DNA from 3 places in the Nostoc sp. FACHB-190 genome. Region 2 is predicted to be linked to each of the others. Evidence: predicted binding sites of a transcription regulator. Region 2 holds the regulator's gene; each other region holds the start of a gene.
What was found. Region 2 encodes NtcA, which controls nitrogen genes in cyanobacteria. Its sites were predicted from a motif close to TNTGTANNNNNNNNTACANA; they were not measured.
Positions count from the first base shown of each region.

Region 1: H6G28_RS22595 (DUF3155 domain-containing protein) is a predicted target of NtcA. The motif match lies at 2,447-2,466, and genes of this name have one in related genera.
Region 3: rpe (ribulose-phosphate 3-epimerase) is a predicted target of NtcA. The motif match lies at 2,534-2,553, and genes of this name have one in related genera.

Region 1 covers NZ_JACJQW010000023.1:49,710-53,927, reverse strand. The annotation lists gene H6G28_RS22605 (S-layer homology domain-containing protein) at 1-588, shown strand, start outside; gene H6G28_RS22600 (GAF domain-containing sensor histidine kinase) at 667-2,010, opposite strand; gene H6G28_RS37430 (hypothetical protein) at 2,081-2,212, opposite strand; gene H6G28_RS22595 (DUF3155 domain-containing protein) at 2,496-2,813, shown strand; gene H6G28_RS22590 (cofactor assembly of complex C subunit B) at 3,215-3,748, opposite strand; gene H6G28_RS22585 (PadR family transcriptional regulator) at 3,801-4,148, opposite strand.
Region 2 covers NZ_JACJQW010000005.1:303,366-307,583, forward strand. The annotation lists gene H6G28_RS09200 (ATP adenylyltransferase family protein) at 1-250, shown strand, start outside; gene H6G28_RS09205 (DUF3084 family protein) at 212-1,702, opposite strand; gene H6G28_RS09210 (hypothetical protein) at 1,695-1,916, shown strand; gene ntcA (global nitrogen regulator NtcA) at 1,950-2,621, opposite strand; gene fabI (enoyl-ACP reductase FabI) at 3,469-4,218, shown strand, end outside.
Region 3 covers NZ_JACJQW010000015.1:160,628-164,845, forward strand. The annotation lists gene crtA (cyanoexosortase A) at 1-509, shown strand, start outside; gene H6G28_RS17755 (hypothetical protein) at 509-715, shown strand; gene hpsJ-A (HpsJ-like protein, cyanoexosortase A-associated) at 932-1,651, shown strand; gene rpe (ribulose-phosphate 3-epimerase) at 1,800-2,507, opposite strand; gene H6G28_RS17770 (S8 family serine peptidase) at 2,805-4,218, shown strand, end outside.

The sequences.
Region 1 (4,218 bases), on a different contig from region 2:
CAAGCTTCGGCAATTAACTCACCTTACATAGTTGCGTCTCAACCCACAACACCTACACCCGTCTCAATTACAATTCCCCAAGGAACTGTTATCCCTGTGAAGTATGACCAAGCGAAAAAAATCTTGGTAACTAAAGATGAGACTGCACCTTTAACACTGACTGTTGACCAAAACGTAGTTACCCAAGATGGTACTGTGGTAATTCCGGCTGGTAGTCAAGTTGTTGGTCAACTCAAACCAGCCAAAGGCGGTTCACAATTCGTAGGACAAAAACTAGTGTTAACCACAGGTCAGGAGTATCAAATTGCTGCTACTTCTGATGTGATTACCAAAACCGAAACAGTCAACAAAGGTACTAGTACAAGAGCCATTATTACCAATACAGTCTTAGGTGCGGCGGCGGCGGCGGCGGTATCTGCGGTGACAGGCGATCGCGCGATCGCAACCGAAGAAGTTCTCGGTGGTGGGGCGATCGGTGGTTTAATTGGCTTGTTCTTCGGTCGCAACAGTGTTGATTTAATCGCCATTAACCCCAACACAGATTTAGAAATGACCATTAATCAAAATCTGTTGGTGTCAGTGAGATAGTGTGAAAGGCGCTAGGGGCTAGTGTAGAGTTTAGTCAAAGTTATGAAGGAGAAAATTTCCCATTTCATACTTCATACTTCACATTTCATACTTCATTTGACTAATTGGCAACCAAATAATAAATGTAGTTCCTGGTGCATCGGATGATGCGATCGCGGTTGTAATTGCGGGGCTGAAAACTTCAATTTCACCTTGCATTTGCTCGATTAATTGTTTTGCGATCGCTAGTCCCAAGCCTGTACCGGGAATTTCTGTTTGGGCTTGTACACCCCGGTAATGTCTTTCACCCAAATGTGCTATGTCTTCTTGGGGGATTCCTGGCCCAGTATCACTAATAGCAACACCCAAAAAGCTATCTCTTGTTTGACCTACTTGGATGAAAATTTTGCCGCCTTTGGGTGTGTATTTCAAAGCATTATCAATAATGTTATTCAATACCTCTTGTAAGGCTTTAAGATTAACACGCACCAAAGGTAAGCTTTTCGGAATATCAGTTTTGATTTTCAGGTGTCGTTCTTGAGCGATCGCTTTGGCTGATAGTAATAATGGTGCTAGTAAATCAGACAAAGAGCAATCCGTGGCTTGTTCACCTGTACCTGGCAATAATAAAATCGGTTTAGGTTCTGTTTGGACAGTTGCCTCTACAAACACTTCATTTTCTGGTAATGCCCTTGGTGCTACATCCAATTCTGACCAGTCAATAACCTGCTCAAATTGTTGCAATAATTCTTTGAGGCGATCGCTTTCTCGGACAATACTCGCCCCCACTTCTCGGTTTGGGTCGCCTGGGCGCAGTCTTTTAAATAGCAATTTGCCAAAAGTCCGCAATGCTGTCAAGGGATTGCGAAATTGGTGCAGCAAGTTATCTAATAAATCTCGTTGCTGTTCTTGCAGCACTTGTTGTTGATGTAGCTGCTGTTGCAACCAAGCGCGACGCTGATCTAAAACACAAGCGATCGCCAAAGTTTGAACTATCTTTTGAATTGTATTTTGCTCTTGTTGATTCCAAGCCCGGTCTTCTCTGCATGTTACCAGTAATCCCATCATCACACCTTCATGAACTAAAGGCATAACAATCTGGTGTCCACTCAGCAAATACTCTTGTTGGAAATTAGGTTGTTCTGTATCAGTCGGAGATTCTGTAGCTGCGGTTAGTAACCTTTTTTGCTGTTGCGGTAGTAGCAAAATATTACTAATTTGCAACTGTTTGCGTGCTTTTACTTCCGTATTTTCTTCTTCAGGTGGTAATCCTGCGGTTTCTGGATAAACAACCACAGGAATAAGTTTCGCCTCAGTTGTTGGCGCTTCTACCAATTCTTGTGTTAAATACACCACACTTAAAGAAGCTCCCAAACCTTGGGCTAACAATGTTATTTGTTCTCGGCATAAAGCCACAAAATCTGAACTAGCAGACATTAACATTTTTCATTTCTTGCTCAGGATCACAGGCTTTGAAGGAATTTTCGACAACAAAGAACTCAGAACTCAGGAGTCAGAATACAGAATCTACACTGAGTGTAACTGACAGGTGAATGACAGTGAAACTCCACATAAATCTAAGATTTGCTGGTTTACCCTTCAGGAAGGCTACATCTAGAATTAGTGGCAGGTCTGGTTCACTCATAATTAATTCTGACTCCTGAATACTGGCTCCTGAATTTTTCTTCAAGAATCTGCTTGATTCTAACTCTCTTTTTATCAAGCTTAACGAAAGCTTCTAAAATAATGGTACAAATAAAGAAATTGTGTACTTTACTAGTTGTGTGATTTATTTGCCTTCAGAAAAATTATTTTTATTGTATTAAAAGTTTATAAACTCTTGATTTTTTGAACTAGAACTTTTATAATTACGACGGATTTTGTAGCTATCACTACAATCTAATAGCTTGAAAGAGGAGGAAAATAGGTTGGCAAGGAGACGGAAACGGAAGAGTCGTCGTCGCCAGGAAGGACGGCGGATTTTAGAGCATGTGCCTCAATATAGCATCGAAAGCGGCGAAGAAAAACCTGTGACAGCAGCACGGAAATTCATTCAGGCTGAAGGGATCTTGCCACCAGCTCTGCTACTCGTAAAGCGCAATGAACACACAACAGACCGATATTTCTGGGCAGAAAAAGGTCTGTTTGGAGCTCAATACGTCGAAGAAAACCATTTCTTGTTTCCCAGCCTACGGACGTTAGAAGCTCCGGCTGGTTCAGAACCTGTGGCAGTAGCTGCACGTTGAACTTGAATTGGTACTTTTACGTTGTTGAATGTGTTCTGAATATTCATTTAACTGGCAAAGTTGCTCAGTTTATGCAAAATTTTCAATTTTTTTTAAATTTGGGCCTGATTTGCCAGTAGAGGGTAGTCCAGGCAGTTGGACAAACAACTTGATTCAAGCCAATTTGGTTTGTATGAGTTGAATCATCAACTAATACACATCAGGGAGTGAGAAAGAGTGATTAAGAGCATCTAAAAGCAACAGTAGAGTTGTACTTTGCTTTGGAAGGCTACGTTACAAGATACATTTTTCTCTCAAACGTTTCGTTACAGAGAAATTTTACATCCCACAAATCCTCTTTCCTACTCCCTATTGTTTATTTCTTCTTTGTGAATCACTAGAAACAGCTTAAAAAACAAAATTTAATCACTCAGCTTTAAGTTGAGTGCCTTCTGTAACTCAATCAGTTCATCTCGATGGGCAGTTACAGTAATCTTACCCGGAGAGTTGGGTTCATCTTGATTAGCTTTTTGCAGATGAAGTAAGACTTTCTCGGTTCTTCCTGCTTTTTTCCAATAAAATAGACCGCTCAAAGGTGCTAACAGAATTATTCCCAGAAAAAAACTGCTTATGTTGGGCAGAAGCAGTGACAAAACAAAAGATAAACAAATTAAACCTACAGTTGCAAGTAGGGTTAAAAAAATTGCTAAAAATAAGCTGGGTTGGACAAAACCCTCAAATGTGACTTGATTTTGATCTCGGTCTACCTCTGCCACTCGGTAAGACCGGGAACGGAAATAATCCTGTAATTGAGGCATTAATACAGCTTCGTCCTGCTCAGATATTAGTTGAGCCGTTTCTGTGCGGTCTTTGGTAGCAGCACGAATAAAGAAAAACAACCCAACTAATAACAACAAGGTGAGCAGAAACGTAGATGGCAGAATAGCAGTATCCATAACTGATTGTTAGTGTTTAACGGGAGGAGATTTATTCATTATTAATTATTAGTTAATTTGTCCTCCCGTTGATGTACTCTTGCCAAAGACGTGTTAAATCCTGCGCTTGAACTTGCCATTCTGGAGAAACTTGGTACATCCGCCTCGGTCGTCCTCGTCCTTCGAGTTTCTTCCAATACCCATTAATTGCCCTTTCGTCTTCCAGAAATTTGATCGCACTATAAAGCACGGTATCTGAAAGCCGATAGGTTGGATACTCAGTTTCTAAACGTTGAATTAACTCGGTGCCGTAGGATTCACCTTGCAGTAAGACAGACAGTATGTAACAAATTGCTAGTTCCTGACAGAGGTAAGTTGGCGGAGGATTTTCAAAGAATTGATATATATCCTCAAGTTTCATGGTTGGTGAATGGCTAAAAAAATGCCCTAGTGTGGGGTTTATCATCCTTGTGTTCCGTATGTAGTACTAC
Region 2 (4,218 bases):
ATCTGCGGCTTACAACTTACTAGCAACTAAAGAATGGATGTTAATCGTACCGCGATCGCAAGAAAAATACCAATCAATTTCTGTTAACTCATTAGGATTCGCTGGTGCTTTACTAGTACGAAATGAACAAGAAATGCAACTCCTCAAAAACACAGGCCCAATGAACATCTTGAAAGAAGTGGCTGTCCAAGAATCAATAGTCAATACTAATTTAAGTACTAAAAATCACTTTACCGTTTTGGACAGCTAATAATTTCACGCGCAGAGGCCCGGCTGTGTATGTATCTTCGGCGGCGATCGCTTTAATATCTAAAGGCTGATCATATTGTCTTAGCTGGTTAATAAAGCGCAAAAATGTGCCATCTACTTGCACGCCTTCTACAATGCCGGCATTTCTGGCGCGAAACTGGGAAGCCGAAATCAGCAAATCTAATCTTTGCCGTAACTGATAAGATGTCATGGTTTTGGGGTCGGCGCTAGTACTGGCTAACACCTCTCCTCCCGCAAAGACTAAGACATTACGTGCGGCATCTGCAAAAAATTCTATCTGTTTTTCGCCCCGGACGTAATTACCTGCGGAGAAAATTCGCACGACATACTCCCTACCATCACTAATTTGTCTAATCAACTGCTCAACTCTTTCGGGAGTGACGCGCAATATTTGGGTATTTTCTGGCGTTGCGCTCGGTTCAGTTAATTGAAAGATGGCATTTTGGTTAGCATCGCCTAAAAGTTGCAACACCGCCTGACGCGCCGCCGAGGCTTGACTGACTTGAATTACTGCACCAGCTAAAACTTGACCACGCACTAACGCCAACTTGCCTAAACGCAGGTCTTGATAAGACTGATAATATTTTTCGAGTCTGGCTACTTCTTGTTCTAAATAATCCTGTTGTCTTTCTAATTCTTTGAGGCGAGCTTCTCTGGTTGCAATTACCTGTTCTCTGGCAGTAATTTCTAAATTGCGATTTTGAATGAGTTTATCTAATTGGGCGATTTTGCGATCGCGCTGTTCAATAATTTCTTGACGATTGGCGAGTTCCTGATCTCGTTTGGAAATAGCGGTTTTCGCTTCATCAATCGCCTTTTTCGCCTCTGCGTACAATCTTTGTTGTTCTGCCTTTAATTGTCCTACCGCTACTTGTAAGGCTTTTCTTTGGTTATAAACGTTTTCTAATTCTGACCGCGCTTGCTGATATTGAGTTGCAACTTGATTCAAACGCCCTTGAGTGCTTTGTAATTGCCCTTGGATCTTTGCTTGGCGGCTTAGAGTTTGGTTAAGTTTTGCTTGGGTTTCCCGTTGTTTTGCATTGGCCGCTTGCAAAGATTTATTAATTCTTTGTAAGTCTTGTTGCGCTTGGGTTTGTTCTTTTCTGGCTTGACTTAATTCTGTTTCGACTTGGCTTTTTTGGGCTTCTGCGGTTTTGAGTTGTTCCCGCTTGTTTCGCAAGTCTTTTTGAATATCTTCTAATTCAAAGACTCCCTTACGCAAGCCCTCATCCGCAGCAAACAAAATGCCCAAAGTTGATGCAGAAATCAAGCCACCAGTAAAAATCGTCACCACCACCGCCGTATTTTTGGGACGAAGCTTAAAGAGTGAGAGGCGAGCTTTGCCAACCCGTGTGCCAATGCGATCGCCCACAGTGGCTATTACGCCTCCCAAAATTAAAATTGCTGCAATGAGGATGTACCCGGTGGTCATCTTCAGCTACCGAAATGGTTCCAGATACAGCCTACTACTTTCGACCATTGTCTGTGGAGGGTTGGAAATTGGCAATAGCGAAGATTTATCAATTTATGATTTGCCTCCAGCTATGGGTATTATCTGCAAAAACACCAGACTTGCCAACTTCATTACCTCCAATTGCTTTGAACAACCAACAATGCCAGAGTCAGAAAGCCCAAATGCAGAATGAATCAAGGTTTGATTCTGACTTCTGACTTCTGTTTTAAGTGAACTGCCTACTTAAGCTAACAGGTTTATGCACAGTAATCTTCTTTTTATGAATAGAAATCATTTTCTTTTCGCGTAAATCACCAAGTAACCTAGTGACTGTGACGCGAGTCGAACCAATTGCTTCTGCGATCGCTTGATGAGATAGCTTCAGATCAATTGTGATTCCATCTGCACAAGGAACACCAAAATCACGACAAAGAATTAATAAAAAACTCACCAATCTAGAACCCATATCCCGGTGAGCGAGAGTTTCAATCATCATCTCTGTCTGTAAAATCCGCGAAGATAGACCCCGCAGCATTAACATAGACAATTCTGGATTTTCCTTGAGTGCTTGCTCTACTTGTTCGATTGGTGCTGATAGCAATTCTACAGGTGTAAATGCAACAGCATGGTAAAACCGATCTGACTTATTTCCAGTCAGCAAAGACAAAACACCAAAAACACTATTTTCCCGTAACAGTGCTACCGTTATTTCTTCTCCTGCTTCGTATACCCTGGAAAGTTTTACAGCACCCTTAAGAAGAAAATAAACTCGTTCAGCAGGATCGCCCGGAAAAAAGATCGTTTTGTTTCTTTCAAACGTTTCCACCACTGGCGGAAACGCCCCAGTTGCCATCTGACGAAAAACATTTGCTAGGGCTTTATCTTGTGTCACGATCATCTCCCTTCCCCTACCCAATGCCGGAAAAACAAATAAACTGATTACCTAAGAATACACCTGAAAAATCAATAAATCACCGTCAACCTTTCTGTACTTTCCTATACTCAAAAGCCGAACTTCAGACTTATTTGTTCATAATGATACATAATTTTTCACCTTTTTAGCTAGTAGTTGTTATAAGTACTTACAAACTCCTATTCATCAGGTTTTTTGCTAAAAAATTCATTATATCTTGAGAATATCTTCAGGAATAGCAGACAATTTTTATGCAGCAAACACACCAATTGAATTAAAGAAAAATTCAGATAGCAGAATTGAAGACGCAAAATTAGTCAATGGAGAAAAACACTCACCACTTAATTTGCTGTGTTGTTTGTTGATTCATCCACTAGCCTCACAGAATTTCACCCTCAATTCAGGCTTCTGGTTTCTTGATTCTGGCCTGTGAAACATGATTTTGATAAATCAAGAAAAACAGGCCTCAGTTTCTAGTATCCTCCTAAGAGGATGTCTGAAAAAGTCCCAGGTGATACACTCAGCAGTTGAAGTATCCTCAATTCCCCTAGAAAATTTAGACTTCTGGCTGTAATTGCCTTTGAAACAGAAAAGTGAACACAGCCACACAGCAGTCAAAAACAGTGATTAGGGGGAGCAAAACCCGAATTTCTCACGTATGGGTAAGGGATGTGGGGAGTGTGGGGAGTGTGGGGAGTGTGGGGGGAAAGATTTCTTCACCATCCTCCCACTCCTCCCACATCCCTGGATTTCTCTCTTGTGAGAAATCCAGGAAAAATCTTTGATACTGCTCAGACATCTTTTATCATGATTGATCCTGTTAATAATTTCTATGCTGAATCTGACTGGAAAAAACGCCCTCGTTACAGGTATTGCCAATAATCGCTCCATCGCTTGGGGTATCGCCCAACAACTGCACGCAGCCGGGGCGAACTTAGGTATTACTTACCTCCCCGATGAACGTGGCAAGATGGAGAAAAAAGTTGCGGAATTGGTAGAACCTCTGAATCCCAGCTTATTTGTTCCCTGTAATGTTCAAAATGATGAACAGATTCACTCTACCTTTGAAGCGGTGCAAGAAAAGTGGGGTAGATTAGATATCCTCATCCACTGTTTAGCTTTTGCAAATAAAGATGATTTGACTGGAGGCTTTAGCCAAACTTCCCGTTCGGGTTTCAATACAGCTTTAGAAATTAGTACCTATTCCCTAGTACAGTTAAGTGGCGCAGCGAAACCGTTAATGACTGAAGGCGGTAGCATTGTCACCTTGACATATTTGGGTGGCGTGCGAGCTGTGCCGAATTACAACGTGATGGGAGTTGCCAAAGCAGGTTTAGAAGCAAGTGTGCGTTATCTTGCAGCAGAACTCGGCCCGCAAAATATTCGGGTTAATGCTATTTCGGCTGGGCCAATTCGGACTTTGGCTTCTTCGGCTGTTGGGGGAATTTTAGATATGATTCACCATGTAGAAGAGGTAGCGCCTTTACGACGTACTGTAACTCAACAAGAAGTGGGTAATACTGCGGCCTTTTTGTGCAGTGACTTAGCTAGTGGTATTACTGGGCAAGTGCTGTACGTGGAT
Region 3 (4,218 bases), on a different contig from region 2:
GGCAAGAATTAGTAATTATTTTTTTTGCTGGTGTTCCTAAAGTATTAATCTTTGCATTATTAGATATTAAACCCTTATCTATTTTAACCGCCAAATTCTCTACATTAATGCTTTGGTATGCTGGGTTTGAAGTAGCTCTCCAAGATGTCTATATAAATTTACCAACAGGTGGCATTAAAGTAGCAGAAAACTGTGCCGGGATAGAGTGGATATGCCATCTTTTAGGGTTAGCTGTAATTGGTTTATTAATGTTTCCTCCAGAACGTAAAAAAAGAATATTTGTGCCGATAGTGGCTGTAATTATTGCTTTTATTGTGAATGCAGTCAGAGTGGCAATTTTAGCTGTGATGGCAGCGAATCAAAATCAAAATTCTTTTAAATTTTGGCATGTCGGAGATGGTTCTTTAATATTTGGGATGATTACAGTCATACTTTTTGGTATATTTTACTGGTTCTTACTCAATCAAAAAGCAGAGAAAGACAAGAATATTACAAGGGCTGAAAGCTAATGGAGACTTGGAGTAAACTGCGGATTTTATTATTAGCTGTCACTCTAGGCTGTGTAGTTGTAGTGTTTTTGAATGTTATCCAAAAGCAGTCATTCAAAAAGCCGAAGCTGGAGGAAATCAGAAGCGAAGTTTACATTGATCAACTCCAACCAACAGAAATCACAAGTCAACCAATTTTGGATTTTAGATTTGCAATTTTGGATTGACCCCGACCACAAGGGATAAACAATTTTGGATTTTAGATTTGCGATAGCGTAGCGTTAGCGACGCAGGAGCGTCTTTTAGATTAAATCCAAAATTTAAAATCCAAAACCCAAAATTCTGCGGGGTGGGGCTTGTACCCTAAAGAATCCAAAATCCAAAATCCAAAATTCGGAGGGTCAAAATGAGATTTTATCGTTACGTAACATTTGCTAGAAATTATGACCAAATCAAACACTGATAAACTAATTCCCGTAATTCAAGAGTTGCAGGAATTTGCCTTCAACCAAGTAGGCTCTATGACAATTTTGCGAGTCCTTGGTTATGGATTATTGTTATTGGCGTTATTTGATATAGTGGAAACTTTAGTACCACCTAGCTTTATGAATCCTGTTTGGGAATTTCAAGCTTTTGGTGTATTAGTTGAAAGAATCCCTGTAACTTTAATTGGTTTAGCGTTAGTCTTTTTTGGTGAGTTACATGCTAGAGCTAAGTGGGAATTTTTTACTGTTAGGTTGCTATCTTGGCTAAGTTTATTATTAGCAATCATTTTTATATTACTAATTCCTGTTGGTGTGAGTAATACTGTTAGACTGAGTAAACAAAGTTATAATCAAATTAACAACTTATCTCAGCAGCAGATAACTCAAGCCGAACAAGTTGAACAGCAGTTGAGCCAAGCTAAACCAGAGCAAATTGAAAGTTTCCTGAAAAGTCAAGGTCGTTCTGTAGATGCAAGTAATCCCCAAGAATTAAAAACAAAAGTTTTGTCTGAGGTTTCACAAGCTAAAGAGAGAATCAAGCTACAAGCACAAGCTAATCAATCGACTCAGCGATTAAATTTACTCAAAAATTCTGTGAAATGGAATCTTGGGGCTTTAGTTGCAGGTACTTTATTTTTCATATTTTGGAAAACTACTAGTTGGGCGAGAAGTAGGTGACAGGTGATAGATGATAGGTAACAGTTAAGAATGGGTGTAAGGGTGTAAGGGTGTAGGGGTGTGGGGGTTTTGAAGGTGAAACAAAAAAATAGGGCGGACAACTTAGATAATGTCCACCCTGTTTGAATTAATGCAAAACTTTATGCGCTTACACTTTTGCTAGTTCTGGTGTGGGGCGTTTGCTGTTGCGGATATTGGTAATAGCTTCCGCATAATCTTTGGCGTTGAATACAGCAGAACCAGCCACAATTGCGTTAGCACCTGCTTCTAAAACTTGCCAGGTGTTGTTGGCTTTGAGTCCACCATCAACTTCAATCCAGGGGTTGAGTCCGCGTTCGTCGCATATCTGACGCAGTTTTCTAATTTTTGGTAATACGCCAGGAATGAAGCTTTGACCACCGAAACCGGGGTTAACACTCATGATGAGTACTAAGTCACAGAGTTCGAGTACGTACTCAATAAATTCTAAGGGTGTGGAAGGATTGAGTACTACCCCTGCTTGTTTACCAAGTTCTTTAATTTGACCGAGTGTGCGGTGTAGGTGTGGGGAAGCATTATGTTCAGCGTGTACAGAGATAATATCTGCGCCGGCTTTAGCAAAACCTTCGACATATTTTTCTGGTTCCACAATCATCAAGTGGACATCCAGAGGCTTTGTAGTAACCGGACGAATCGCCTCCACAACCAGAGGGCCTATCGTAATATTAGGTACAAAACGACCGTCCATTACATCAACATGAATCCAATCTGCTCCAGCTGCGTCTACTGCGCGAATTTCGTCGCCCAGACGACTAAAATCGGCTGATAGGATAGATGGAGCAATCACAATGGGCTTTTCAGATCGGTTTTGGGTCATGGCTAGTGGGTTTTTAAGCTTCCTCGTCTGTAGGCATTGTAACAAAATGGTGTAACAAAATATTGAGTAATTCTCGTTAATTTAGTTTTGCTTTGTCAGGAAATGGTGAGGGAAGTGTGGGGGGTGTGGGGAAAGAGAGAAGTGTGGGGAGAGAGGGAAGTGTGGGGAGTGTGGGGGGAAAGATTTCTTCACCATCCTCCCACACCTCCCACACCTCCCACACCCCTGGATTTCTCTCTTGTGAGAAATCCAGGTAGTGACAAATGACTATTGACCATTGACCATTGACTAATAACTATGAACAAAAAACTAAACTGGCTAATTTGGGGTTTGAGTGCTTCTTGTTTGAGTGTGCCTGTAATGGCTTCAGGTTTACAAACATCTTTAGGAACAAATGGTATTGATGCTTTAAAACTACATCAGCCTCCTTATAATTTAATCGGTCGTAAGATAGCCATTGGTCAAGTAGAAATCGGTCGTCCGGGAATGTTTGGTTGGGATAAGGCGGTCTCGAAAAATCGCACGATATCTTTGGCGGCGGTTTTTTTACGCAATGGCCCGGCGAAGTCAAATACGGGTGTTGACCCCCACGCTTATAATGTGGCTGGGGTGATGGTAAGTACAGATAAGGCTTTACCAGGGGTAGCGCCGGGAGCGAGGCTGTATTCTTCGGCTGTAGGATCTACGAAAAATATGGGTCAGCCAGAAGAGTGCATATCAGCACAGCACATAGCACTACAAAACGGTGGCGATATCCGCGCGATTAACTTTAGCTTTGGCGAACCCCTCAACCGTGATCCACGACCGGACGCTGTTCTAGATGGGAATGCTTTGTTAACGATGTGCGTTGATTGGTCAAGCCGGGTTCACGATGTTTTGTATGCGATCGCCGGCAATCAAGGTAAAGGGGGTATTCCGATTCCTACAGATAATTTTAATGGAGTTAACGTGGCTTTTTCATCCCGACGGGGTGGGATTTTTAATAAAGTAGATGTTTCTAACCTGGCTGGGCTAAATCAGGGAGTAAGTGGTAGGTTAGCCGGAAGAGAGTTTAATGCTGATGGTCGTCGTGCTGTTAGTATAGTTGCGCCTGGGAGTAATATCCCTTTGCTGAATCCTGACGGCAAAATTAATAAAGCTACAGGTACAAGTTTTGCTGCGCCTCATGTTACAGCAACTGTAGCGTTGTTACAGGAATTTGGCGATCGCCAACTGCGAACCAAAAAACCTAACTGGAGTGTTGACAGTCGTCGTCATCAAGTGATGAAAGCAGTTTTACTCAATTCCGCCGATAAAGTCCAAGACAGTGGTAACGGCTTACGCTTGGGAATGACGCGGACACTCATCGATAAACAAAATCAAAATTGGTTAGAGTCTGATGCTTACCAAGACCCAAAAATTCCTTTAGATGCTCAAATGGGGACTGGTCATTTAAATGCTTTTCGGGCTTATCAACAATTTAGCGCGGGTCAGTGGGAACCGACAAAAGCTGTTTCCGCAGTTGGTTGGGATTATCGCCAAGTCACGGCGGGAAATGCGGTTGATTATCAGTTAACTAAACCGTTGAAGCAAGGAAGTTTTGTTTCGATTACACTGGCTTGGGATAGATTAGTTGAGTTGAGCGATCGCAATCAAAACCAAGTGTTTGATATTGGCGAAAGTTTTAGCGATAAAGGTTTGAATAATCTTGACCTGTATCTAGTCAAAGCGG